DNA from 4 places in the Pseudoalteromonas sp. MB47 genome. Region 1 is predicted to be linked to each of the others. Evidence: predicted binding sites of a transcription regulator. Region 1 holds the regulator's gene; each other region holds the start of a gene.
What was found. The regulator ArgR, encoded in region 1, controls arginine synthesis, uptake and breakdown. The targets are predictions, from matches to a motif close to ANTGAATANNTATTCANT.
Positions count from the first base shown of each region.

Region 2: the regulator ArgR is predicted to act here: its motif matches at 1,723-1,740, upstream of IMPJCBKJ_RS08735 (OadG family transporter subunit).
Region 3: the regulator ArgR is predicted to act here: its motif matches at 1,509-1,526, upstream of gltB (glutamate synthase large subunit).
Region 4: the regulator ArgR is predicted to act here: its motif matches at 1,682-1,699, upstream of argA (amino-acid N-acetyltransferase).

Region 1 covers NZ_VFBD01000021.1:51,232-54,433, forward strand. Annotated here, with positions in the region: gene IMPJCBKJ_RS11785 (ABC transporter ATP-binding protein) at 1-615, shown strand, start outside; gene IMPJCBKJ_RS11790 (Dyp-type peroxidase) at 677-1,576, shown strand; gene argR (transcriptional regulator ArgR) at 1,573-2,040, opposite strand; gene mdh (malate dehydrogenase) at 2,266-3,201, shown strand.
Region 2 covers NZ_VFBD01000016.1:13,099-16,300, reverse strand. Annotated here, with positions in the region: gene oadA (sodium-extruding oxaloacetate decarboxylase subunit alpha) at 1-1,419, opposite strand, end outside; gene IMPJCBKJ_RS08735 (OadG family transporter subunit) at 1,435-1,683, opposite strand; gene IMPJCBKJ_RS08730 (DUF1328 family protein) at 2,218-2,391, shown strand; gene IMPJCBKJ_RS08725 (hypothetical protein) at 2,442-2,633, shown strand; gene IMPJCBKJ_RS08720 (hypothetical protein) at 3,027-3,202, opposite strand, start outside.
Region 3 covers NZ_VFBD01000001.1:5,108-8,309, forward strand. Annotated here, with positions in the region: gene gltB (glutamate synthase large subunit) at 1-1,408, opposite strand, end outside; gene IMPJCBKJ_RS00020 (efflux RND transporter periplasmic adaptor subunit) at 2,103-3,202, shown strand, end outside.
Region 4 covers NZ_VFBD01000020.1:233,245-236,446, forward strand. Annotated here, with positions in the region: gene IMPJCBKJ_RS10655 (DUF3083 family protein) at 1-202, shown strand, start outside; gene argA (amino-acid N-acetyltransferase) at 279-1,619, opposite strand; gene sucD (succinate--CoA ligase subunit alpha) at 1,814-2,686, opposite strand; gene sucC (ADP-forming succinate--CoA ligase subunit beta) at 2,686-3,202, opposite strand, start outside.

The DNA.
Region 1 (3,202 bases):
GTGGCAATAGCCCGTGCACTTGCTTACAAACCAAGTTTATTATTACTTGATGAGCCATTTTCGAATATTGATACACAAGTACGTTTTGAGCTTATTGCCGATATACGCCGCATTATTAAAGCTCAGCAGGTTTCTGCGGTATTTGTTACTCACTCAAAGGAAGAAGCTTTCGCATTTGCTGACACGCTTGCGGTTATGCATGGTGGAAAAATAGCCCAACAAGGCTCTCCTGAGCAGTTATTTAGCCAACCTAACTCAAAGGTGGTTGCAGAGTTTCTTGGTACGGGCATATACTTAACGGCAAAAGTATTAACGCCAACTGAATACGAAACGGCGTTTGGTGTGGTTCACTCATTGACACCGAACAATGCAGATTGTCAGCAAGGTCAAGTGTATATAAGACCGCACCATATTCAGTTGTGTGAAGCTGCGCACAGTGACGCAAACAGTTTAACTATTTTGCACAGGCGCTTTATCGGTACGCGTTATGTATATCGAATCAATATTGCAGGGCAAGAGTGTGAAGTTGCTGCAGAGCAAGACCGCGTGTTAGCTGTTGAGCAGCCTGTAAAAATAAAAATAATGCCGCACACAGTCAATTTTTTTCATGATTAGTAATAAATAACAATCTTGAATCCTTGGCTTTGTGCAAATAACGAGAAGCTAAGGATTCACTATGGCGCAAGCGCAATCTGGGATTTGTGCTGAAGCAAACTTACATGGTTTGCACCTGTTTTTTAATGTTTACGATGGCCACGATGAGTCATTACGTAAAAAACTAAAACGCGTTAGCGTCATTCAAGATGAGTTTGCTGATCAGTTCTCAGAAGCCATGCTATCGTGTGTGGTTGCCCTTGGCGCTCAATATTGGCCGCATATTCTGCCCGAGTTTATCCCTAGCCAATTGCAAAGCTTTCCGAATGTGACTCACAGTGAGCATGTGATGAGTGCTCAGCCATTTGACTTGTTTGTACAAATTCGCTCAGACCGTGAAGATGTAAACCATCTATTTGCTCTGCAAATTCTAAAATTATTAACACCGGATGTTGAGCTGGTGGAGCAGGTCCGTAATTTTCGGTTTTTAGATGGACGTGATTTTAACGGCTTTATTTATGCAGGCGATACACCCCATGGTCGCCAAAAGCGTAGTACAGCACTTATCGATAAACCGGGGCACTTTGAAGACCAAGGCAGCTATATCCATGTTCAGCGCTTTGTGCATGATTTGAGTGTCTGGCAGCATTTATCGTTATCAGAGCAAGAGCAAATCATGGGGCGCACGCGTCTAGATAACACCTTGATTGTGCCTGCTGTAGAAACCAGTCATGCGGTTCGTAGTGAATTAAAAGATGAGCATGGCCAGCCTCTCTTGCTAAACCAAAGCATGCCATTTGGTGATGTGCATAAGCAGGGAATTTTAATGGTTTCGTGTGCGGCGCAAGGGGATGCGTTTGAGCAGGTATTAAAGAGTCGCTTGGGGCAGGGCGATTGCTATGATCATTGGCTCGATTTTACTCAAGCCGATATGGGATCTGCGTTTTTCGCCCCGTCAGTAAACTTCTTAAAGCAGCTTTAAACGGTATCGAATAAAGTGCGTACGCGATCAAGCGTTACATCGATTTCAGAAATCTTCGCAGGGGCGATAAAAATAGTGTCGTCGCCTGCAATAGTGCCTAGTACGCCATCTGCTTTACCGAGTGAATCAAGTAAACGAGCAATTAATTGTGCTGCGCCTGGACTGGTGCGAATGATAATCATCATTTCGTTATGCATAATATCAATAACAAGCTGACGCAGCGGGCTTTTCGCTGTTGGCACACCCATTTCAGCCGGTAAGCAATAGACCATTTCTTGTTTTGCATTACGAGTACGTACCGCACCAAATTTGCTTAGCATGCGAGATACTTTACTTTGACTAATATTATCAAAGCCTTGCTCTTTTAATGCTTCGACAATCTCACCTTGTGAACCGAAGTTTTCTTCTTTTAATAGCGCTTTAAACGCTTTGATCAGTGCTTCTTGTTTGTCTTGTGGTTGCATGTTGCCGTTTCTTTATTCATAAAATGTAGGGTAATTCTACACAACTCTGCATATTTATGCAGTATTAGTTTACAAAGTCGTCCAAAATGCTGTGTCTTTACAGCCAAGTTTACAACTATGGTCGAAATTATACGCGAAATAAGCAGGATAAATTTGTTTTTAGTCGCTAATTTCATTATCTTTAGGGCCACAAATATTTCCTACCTCAAATTACGGAGAATTCCAATGAAAGTTGCTGTTTTAGGCGCAGCTGGCGGTATCGGCCAAGCATTGTCTTTATTATTAAAAACAAGTTTACCTGCAGGTTCTGAATTATCGTTATACGATGTTGCCCCTGTTGTTCCTGGTGTAGCGGTTGATCTTTCTCACATCCCAACAGACGTTAAAGTTGAAGGCTTTGGTGCTGACAGCCTAGACGCAGCATTAGCTGGTTGTGATATCGTTCTTATCCCAGCGGGTATGCCACGTAAGCCAGGCATGGACCGTGCGGACCTTTTCAACGTAAACGCAGGTATCATCAAAACATTAGCTGAAGGCATCGTTAAAAACTGTCCTAAAGCGTTAGTAGGTATCATCACTAACCCAGTAAACGGCACAGTGCCAATCGTTGCTGAAGTATTCAAAAAAGCGGGTACTTACGATGCAGGCCGTGTATTCGGTATCACAACGCTTGACGTGATCCGTTCAGAAGCATTTGTTGCTGAACTTAAAGGTTTAAGCGCAACTGACGTTAAAGTTCCAGTGATCGGCGGTCACTCAGGTACGACAATCCTTCCTCTTCTATCTCAAGTTGAAGGTGTTACTTTCACTGACGAAGAAGTTGCGGCATTAACTCCACGTATCCAAAACGCAGGTACTGAAGTTGTTAACGCTAAAGCGGGTGGCGGTTCAGCGACTCTTTCTATGGGCGCAGCTGCAGCACGCTTCTGTATGTCTTTAGTTAAAGGCTTACAAGGTGAAGAAGTAATTGATTACGCATACGTTGCAGTTGAAAACGGTGACGCAGCATACTTCGCACACCCAGTTCGTCTAGGTAAGAACGGCGTTGAAGAAATTCTTTCTTACGGTGAGTTAAGTGCATTCGAAGAGCAAGCTAAAAACGACATGCTAGCTACACTTAACAAAGACATCCAAGAAGGTGTTGATTTCATCAACGGTTAAT
Region 2 (3,202 bases), on a different contig from region 1:
AGCGGCTGGTTTACTTTCTGACTTAGCAACTTCACCCGTTGGAATTGCTTCAAACGCATCAGGGTTGTTACGGTTTTTAATAAACTTAAGGCCAATTTGAGGGAATAATGCGTAAGTAAGCACATCATCAATCACGTCATCAGCAAGCTCTAAACCTTGCTCTTTAGCTTCACTTAATAACTCTGCTTCAAGCTTCTCAAGTTCAGGCTCAAGCTTATCAGCAGGACGGCAAGTGATTGCTTCAGCGCCATCTAGTACACGTTCTTGCAGCTCTTTATTCATTGGTGCTGGTGTTGCACCATACTCGCCTTTGAGCACACCCGCAGTTTCTTTAGTGATGGTTTTATATCGCTCGCCAGTCAACACATTAAGTACCGCTTGAGTACCAACAATTTGCGAGGTTGGTGTAACGAGTGGAATGTAACCTAAGTCTTCGCGAACACGCGGGATCTCAAGTAATACTTGATCAAGTTTATCAGCAGCACCTTGCTCTTTAAGCTGATTTTCCATATTAGTTAACATGCCGCCCGGCACTTGCGCTAATAAGATACGTCCATCAACGCCTTTAAGGCTGCCTTCAAATGCAGCATATTTCTTGCGTACGTCACGGAAGTAAGCAGCAATTTCTTCTAATTGGTTTAAATCAAGGCCTGTGTCTCGCTCAGTGCCTTCTACAATTGAAACGATGGTTTCTGTGGCGCTATGACCATAGGTCATACTCATTGACGAAATAGCCGTATCAAGCATATCGATACCTGCATCGATCGCTTTTTGATAAGTTGCAGTGCTTAAACCTGTGGTTGCGTGGCATTGCATCGCAATAGGAATAGACACAGTTTCTTTTAAACCTTTGATCAACTGTTCACAATCATAAGGCTTTAATAAACCTGCCATATCTTTGATACAAATTGAATGACAACCAAGATCTTCTAGTTGTTTTGCAAGCTCAAGCCACATATCAAGCGTATGGACTGGGCTTACTGTGTACGAAATAGTACCTTGGGCATGAGCACCTACTTTAACAGCAGCTTTAATGGCAGTTTCAAGGTTACGCACATCGTTCATCGCATCGAAAATGCGGAAAACATCAACACCGTTTTTGTGGGCACGCTCAACAAACTTTTCGACTACATCATCAGCATAATGACGGTAACCTAGAAGATTCTGTCCGCGTAGTAGCATTTGTTGCTTAGTGTTTGGCATTGCCGCTTTTAGCTCGCGAATACGTTGCCAAGGATCTTCACCTAAATAACGGATACACGAGTCAAACGTCGCACCACCCCATGATTCAATTGACCAATAACCCGCATTATCGAGTTTTTCTGCCATGGGTAGCATGTCGTCTAAGCGCATACGCGTTGCCAAAAGAGACTGGTGTGCGTCACGCAATACTAATTCGGTTAGTTTTAATTTAGCCATGTTTAAGCTGCCCCGTTATTTTTGTTTATTTCGAAATTGAGCAATTGCAGCGCTGATTGCTGCAATATGTGCCTGTGGCACACCCTGTTGAGGTTGAATTTTTGCTGTACGCGTAGGTTCTGCAATTGCAGGATCATCAAATCGACCCACTACCTTTGACATTAAAGTGACTGCTGAAATCAAAATAGTCAGAAAAACAAACACGCCTACCATGCCTGTCACCATCAAACTGGCCGCAGTGGTGAGTAATCCACCTATATCCATACGACTCCCCTCGCTTACTTAAAATAAAAAGTTATTTTTGTTAAATAATTATGCACCAATAATAACAAACAAAATTCATTTGTATAGCACCATTGTAAATTGGTAAAACCAATTAAATTTAAAATAACATGACATACATACAATTAACACCCCACTATTTATGCATTTAAAGCCCCGCTATAGATGATATAAATAATCAATATAGCCAGTCGTTATATGCTGAACTATTAATTAATAGCAACAAAATGGCTAAAAACCACACACAACAAGGTGTTAGAGGTAGCCAACCCAAACAATGTTAAATTGGTCTTACCATTTATTGGTGCATTATCTCTTTTTCTCATGCATCTCAATATGAAAAAATATCACTATGAATAAGTTACATGCTTACTCGTAAAAGTTACCAAATGATGAACCCTCTAAAGAACAACAAAAACACACAACCCATTGAAATATATAAAATAAAAGTTCTGGCACAGAACTCGCTTCAGTTACATCGAACTTAAGAAAATTTAAATAGCCAAGGAGACCACTATGTTACGCTGGACAATTACTTTTCTAGTTATCGCGTTAATCGCAGCAGTGTTAGGTTTTGGCGGTATCGCAGGAGCCGCTGCAGGCATCGCTAAGATTATCTTTTTTATATTTTTAGTATTACTTGTTATTTCGCTGGTATCAGGAGCACTTAGAGGCAACGTCCCTAAGTAGTTAAAAGCAGATAACCACTTACTTTTTTTAAATTTACAAGGAATTTCATTATGAAAAATTCAACTTTAAAAGCCGCAACTATCGCCCTATTTTCAGGTCTTTTCATCATGGGTTGTGAAGACAACTCTGCTGAAGACGCAGGTGAGCGTATTGACGAAGCAATTACTGATACACAAAATGCAGTTGAAGATGCATGTGAAGAAGTAAAAGAAGGTGTTAACGCAGAAGAAACTAACTGCTAATAGCACACCTTACTTAAGAAAAGCGGCCAAGTGCCGCTTTTTTGTTTTTTAAATGATGCATGAGATCTGAGATAATCGTAGGAATGGTTTTAACCGTGAACTTTTGGCTATAGCGTGAGTTTTTTCGGCGTTAAAACGCCTCCTACAAGTCTTAACTTGGGTTTAAAGTCTGATGACTTTATAAACCACCGCGCGAAATAAATTTCACGCCTACGTGAGCCTCAAACTCGATAACTTTACTCTTTCCTCTAGAAATTCGCTAACTTGTTGGGTTTTAATCTGATAGCTGACGGCTGAAAGCTGATAGCTCCTTTCTCTAGAAACTCGCTAACTTGTTGGGTTTTAATCTGATAGCTGACGGCTCTGAGTGCGTCTCCGTTCTACCCAACGTTATCACTCACATACCTTAGTGAGGGGCACATTTGTCGTTACACTTGCTATATGCCATTGGCCGTCGATAAAACTTACTTTTGCGACATCGCTTACAGCAAAATCTCCGGGGACATTTAAACGCGTTAAGTTGCTCGCTAACGGCTGCTGGCAATATGGGCCGGTATCACCATGCATTA
Region 3 (3,202 bases), on a different contig from region 1:
TATCAAGCTCTTCGTTGGTGTAGCCAAACATTTTTTGATACTTAAGCAGTGTTTCGTCATCAAAAGAACGGTTACCCGCATCTTTTTCAGATAACTGTTCAAATGGCGTTAAACGCTTAACGTTTGCTTCAAGCCATGCTTTATATGGATGGCGTGACTTAAGATCTTGGTCAATCTCATCTGAATGCCAAATTTTACCTTGATGAGTATCAATTACTAATAACTCACCTGGGCCAACACGGCCTTTCTCAACCACTTCGTCTGGCGCGTAGTCCCAAATACCGACTTCTGAGGCAAGGGTAATAAAACCGTCTTGAGTGATTACATAGCGCGCTGGGCGTAAACCGTTACGGTCAAGATTACAAGCTGCAAAACGACCGTCAGACATTACAATACCAGCTGGGCCATCCCATGGTTCCATATGCATTGAGTTAAAGTCATAGAATGCACGTAAGTCATCATCCATAGCACGGTTTTTTTGCCATGCTGGCGGCACAAGCATACGCATTGCACGGAATAAATCCATGCCACCCGCTAAGAACAACTCAAGCATATTATCTAAGCTAGAAGAGTCTGAGCCGCTTTCGTTCACGAAAGGCGCTGCTGATTGCAAATCAGGAATAAGTGGTGAGGCAAACTTATACGCACGGGCGCGCGCCCATTGGCGGTTACCTTGAATCGTATTAATTTCACCATTATGCGCTAAATAGCGGAATGGTTGCGCCAGTGGCCAACGAGGTTGTGTATTAGTAGAGAAACGTTGGTGGAATACACAAATCGCACTGGTCATGCGGATGTCAGCTAGGTCTAAATAAAAGTTAGGTAAGTCTACAGGCATCATTAAGCCTTTATAAACAGTAACTAAACCAGATAAGCTGGCAATATAAAAATGTTCATCGTTTTCGAGGCGTTTTTCAGCACGACGACGCGCTACATATAAGCGACGCTCTAAATCTTTTGGACGCCAGCCTTCTGGTGCGCTTACAAAAATTTGTTCAAAGCCTGGTAGTTGTTTTTTTGCAATTGGCCCTAAACATGACGCATCGGTAGGTACTACGCGCCAGCCTTGAATGCTCAAGGTTTCTTTTTCGAGTTCTTCACTCAACACATCTTTAGCTGTTTGCGCAAGTACAGGATCGGCATTTAAAAATACCATGCCAACGGCGTAGTTCTTTCCTAAATGCCAATCATGTTCGCTGGCAATAGCACGAAAGAAGCTATCAGGTTTTTGCATTAATAAACCACAGCCATCACCTGTTTTACCATCTGCAGAAATACCCCCACGGTGCTCCATGCGATCTAAGCCAGTGATTGCTGTTCGAATCAAGCGGTGACTCGCCTGACCATTGACCTGGGCTATTAAGCCAAAGCCACAATTATCTTTTTCTAATTTTGAGTCGTATAACATAGACCCCTCCCCTTGCTACAACGACTAGCGGTTCAGTCTTTTGTGACAGTGCTAGCAGACGAACAAAACTATCGCCAAATACCTCATGAGTCAATAGAGTTTTGAATACATATTCATATTCATGAATATTTCTCACTTAAGGTACTTTTTAAATTCTATGCTATTTTTTTACATTTAGTCGTATTTTACCCGTTATTTTTTTATGACACTGGTGTCAAATTTAACAACTTGTAAAAAAACAATCTAAAAACCCGCCACTTTACGTTAACGTAAACTTCGCTTTATTTTGAATAATTATTCAAATTATGAATATCAATGCAGTTTTTACGGGGTCTCGACTAGCCTAACTGCATCATTATTTACTCTTGGCTTTAGCATAGTTACAAACTACGTATCTGAGCAGACTACCTTAGTCGCAATGACTGAGTTCTTTACCCTTGCGTCAACAATCAGCAATTAAAAAGTGTCCGCTGCGGACACTTTTTCTGTCCGCGGACAGACATTAACTCACTGTTAAAACATAAAATAATTAAAAATCAATAAATTAAAAACTGGCACGCTACTGGTATAGATAAGACATCAGCGAAATTGAGGATTTCAAAATGTTCACTATCAGTTTGTTTATGGCTTCTCCACTTACCATGCTTGCCGTTGGCTTCATGATTGTGTGTTTTGAGAATCGTAAGGAGTTATGATGATTAAGGATACCAGTGCCCAAGATATTACAGTGGCCAAGAAAAACACCATTAAAAAGCCACTTATACTAGCAGCAGGTGTAATACTTGTTGGTGCACTCGGCTTTAAAGCATTGTTTGCCAGTAACGATGGCAGCATCTCGGTTGATGCAGCAAGCCTACAAATTAGTGAAGTAAGCCAAAAGACACTCACCAGAGATGTAGCAGCAAGCGGTAAAATCGTTGCAGCTAATGCGCCAAAGGTTTACAGCCCTGAACGCGGCTTTGTCGATTTAAAAGTTAAAGCCGGTGACAGCGTTGAAGTAAATGAAGTGATCGCAACCGTAACCAGCCCTGAGCTAACCAACGAGCTAAAACAACAACAATCAGTATTAGCGAGATTAGAAGGCGAGTTACAGCGCAAGCAACTTGAAGCGCGTAGACAAAAACTAAGCCTGACTAAAGCGCTCGATTTAGCGCAAGTTGAACTCAATGCTGCAGATAGAGAAAACCGCCGAGCTAAAATCTCAATCGAAAAACATTTAATTAGCCAAATAGATTTAGAAAAAGCCGTTGATGACTTAGCCCGTGCCAAGCTGTCTTATAAGCACGCCGAGCAAGAAGTCAGCTTAGCTAAAGACACCCTCGCATTTGAGCTAAAAGCAGCAGAGCGTGATCTGGCACGTCAGCAACTGATTGTTGATGACTTACTCAGACAAGTAAGTGAACTCACTATTACCGCGAGTGTAAACGGCATTGTGGGTAACTTATTAGTGCAACAAAAAGAAGCGGTCACACAAAGCCAACCATTAATGACATTGGTCGATTTAAGTAACTTTGAAGCAGAACTGCAAGTACCAGAAAGCTACGCCAATGAGCTGGGTCTTGGTATGCAAGTTGAGCTTACTTTAGGTGCTCGTCATGTCACAGGCACGCTATCGGCTATATCACCTGAAGTAAATAATCGCGAGGTCACAACCCGCGTACGCTTTGACAATGAGATTTCTGGCATTCGCCAAAACCAACGCTTAACCGCACGTATTTTACTAGAAAATCGCGACGATGTATTACAAGTAAAACGCGGCGCATTCTTACAACAAGGTGGCACCCATGCTTATAA
Region 4 (3,202 bases), on a different contig from region 1:
GTACTGGGATGCTGATCAACTTGTAGATTCGCTACATTTTGTGATTGCCGCAGCCGATAAAGACAAGCATGACATTGGTTATGGTAAGTTTATGAATCAAGTGCAAAGTGCGATAAATGAAGTTACTGACGAGCTGGCATTTAATCCAACTCGCCAAGATTTACGTGTGCGTTTTTATCAGCACATTAACTATCAATATTAAGAGTATACCCAAGCCCCTCAATATGCTGAAACTCGCACCTTGGGGTGGTTTGGGTATATAAGAGGTGACACATGCGTCACCTCTTATTACCTAGCTTAGTTAAATCTAGACGCAATACTTTAGAGCGGCGTTCATGGTTATAAAGCGCTTTTTTCTTCGCAGGTAGCTCCTCAACTGTCACTATTTCAAAACTTTGCTCTAAAAACCAGTGAATGCTGCGTGTGGTGAGAGCAAATAAATGCGAATAACCAGCACGTTTAGCCTTGTTAATAATAAACCTCAGTAGATAACTTCCGCGGTCGGCATCTCGGTACTGAGGGTGAACAGCCAAACTTGCGAACTCCCCTACTTGTTCATCTGCAAACGGATACAAAGCCGCACAGGCAATGATAAGTCCATCACGCTCAATAACCGTAAATTGTTCAATTTCGATTTCGAGCTGTTCACGAGAACGGCGCACTAAATAGCCTTGTTGTTCAAGGGGTCTAATAAGGTTAATGATTCCGGTAATATCAGCAATACTTGCACTTCGTAATTGCTCAGAGCTTTGTGGTGCGATTTGTGTACCAATACCATCTAAAGAGAACAGCTCTTGTAATAAGGCGCCATCTTCTTTGTAACTAACAAGATGGCAACGATGCACGCCACCTCGACAAGCATCAATTGCAGCTTGTAAGAAAACAGTGGCGCTGACACATGAGTCAGGTTGCTTGCGATAGCTTGCTAATAGCTGCTCAGCTTCATTTGGCATTAGCTCTGCAATTGCTTCACCATTTTCATCCAAAATACCGGCTTCTTTACAAAAACCAAGCATTTTATCGGCGCGTAGTTTGAGAGCTACTTGCGTAGCAATTTCTTCAGCGGTTAAGTTAAAGCTTTCACCTGTAACAGACGCCGCTATTGGCCCAAGCAGCACAATTCCGTTGTTATCTAACTGGTGGCGAATACCTGCAACATCGATACGTCTCACTCTTCCTGAATGATGATAGTCAACACCTTCATCAACACCTAAAGGCTGAGCAATAACAAAATTACCACTCACCACATTTAAAAATGAGCCAGACATAGGTGTACTACTTAAAGACGTAGATAAACGCGCGGTTATATCGAACTGCATTGCACCCGCAACTTTTTTAATTACATCAAATGTTGCGTTATCAGTTACCCGTATCTCATTATGAAACTGACTAGTTATGCCAACTTGTTCAAGCGCTGCGTTAAACTGTGGACGAGCACCAAACACTAAAACAATCTTAATACCAAGACTAGTTAGTAGCGCGACATCGTTGATGATGCTGCGACAACCAGACTGATCGATCGCCTCTCCGCCAAGCATAACAACGAATGTTTTACCGCGGTGAGCATTAACGTATGGAGTTGACTGGCGAAATCCATCTACCAATTCTGTGGTACGCACGTAATATTTACCTTATTAAAGTCGAATGTTTTAATAAAAACAGATATACAAGCCACAAGTGTAGAGAATTTATATTCACAAATAAAGCATTATTATTCTTAATTTGCAGGTGGAATTTTCGTGCATGTTATAAGATAGTGGCAGATACAAAAAAGGCCCGCATAAGCGAGCCTTTTTTAAGAGATTAGAACTGATTACCAGCCTGTCTTCTCTTTAAGTGCATTACCGATGTCAGCTAGTGAACGTACAGTTTTTACGCCAGCAGCTTCTAATGCAGCAAATTTCTCATCAGCAGTACCTTTACCGCCTGCGATGATTGCACCAGCGTGACCCATACGCTTACCTGCAGGTGCAGTAACACCAGCAATGTAAGAAACAACAGGTTTAGTCACGTTGTGCTTGATGTATTCTGCAGCTTCTTCTTCTGCAGTACCACCGATTTCACCGATCATAACGATAGCTTCAGTTTGCTCGTCTTTTTCGAACATTTCTAAAACGTCGATGAAGTTAGTGCCAGGGATTGGGTCACCACCGATACCAACACATGTTGATTGGCCGAAACCAGCGTCAGTAGTTTGCTTAACCGCTTCATAAGTAAGAGTACCAGAACGTGATACGATACCTACTTTACCAGGCTTGTGGATGTGACCAGGCATGATACCGATTTTAGTTTCACCCGGAGTGATAACACCTGGGCAGTTAGGACCGATCATACGAACACCAGTTTCATCAAGCTTAACTTTAACGTCAACCATGTCTAGTGTTGGGATACCTTCAGTGATACAAACGATTAGCTCGATGCCAGCATCGATAGCTTCTAAGATTGCATCTTTACAGAAAGGTGCTGGTACATAGATAACTGATGCAGTTGCGCCAGTTGCTTCAACAGCGTCACGTACTGTGTTGAATACTGGAAGACCAAGATGCGTTTGACCGCCTTTACCTGGGCTTACACCACCAACCATTTGTGTACCGTACTCAAGCGCTTGCTCAGAGTGGAAAGTACCTTGGCCACCTGTGAAACCTTGACAGATAACTTTTGTATCTTTATTGATTAATACAGACATTATTTGCCCTCCGCAGCAGCAACAACTTTTTCAGCTGCGTCTGTTAGTGATTCAGCAGCGATGATGTTAAGGTCAGAACTAGCTAGTACTTCACGACCAAGTTCAGCGTTAGTACCTTCTAAACGTACTACTACAGGAACGTTAACACCTACTTCTTTAACTGCGCCGATGATACCTTCTGCGATCATGTCACAACGAACGATACCACCAAAGATGTTAACTAAAACAGCTTTAACGTTGTCGTCAGATAAGATGATCTTGAATGCTTCAGATACACGCTCTTTAGTTGCACCGCCACCAACATCTAGGAAGTTAGCTGGCTTGCCACCGTGTAGGTTTACGATGTCCATAGTACCCATTGCTAGGCCTGCACCGTTAACCATACAACCAACGTTACCGTCTAGTGCAACGTAGTTAAGCTCGAAGCTTGCAGCGTGAGCTTCACGCGCGTCTTCTTGTGAAGGATCGTGCATTTCACGGATTTTAGGTTGACGGTAAAGCGCGTTACCATCTACA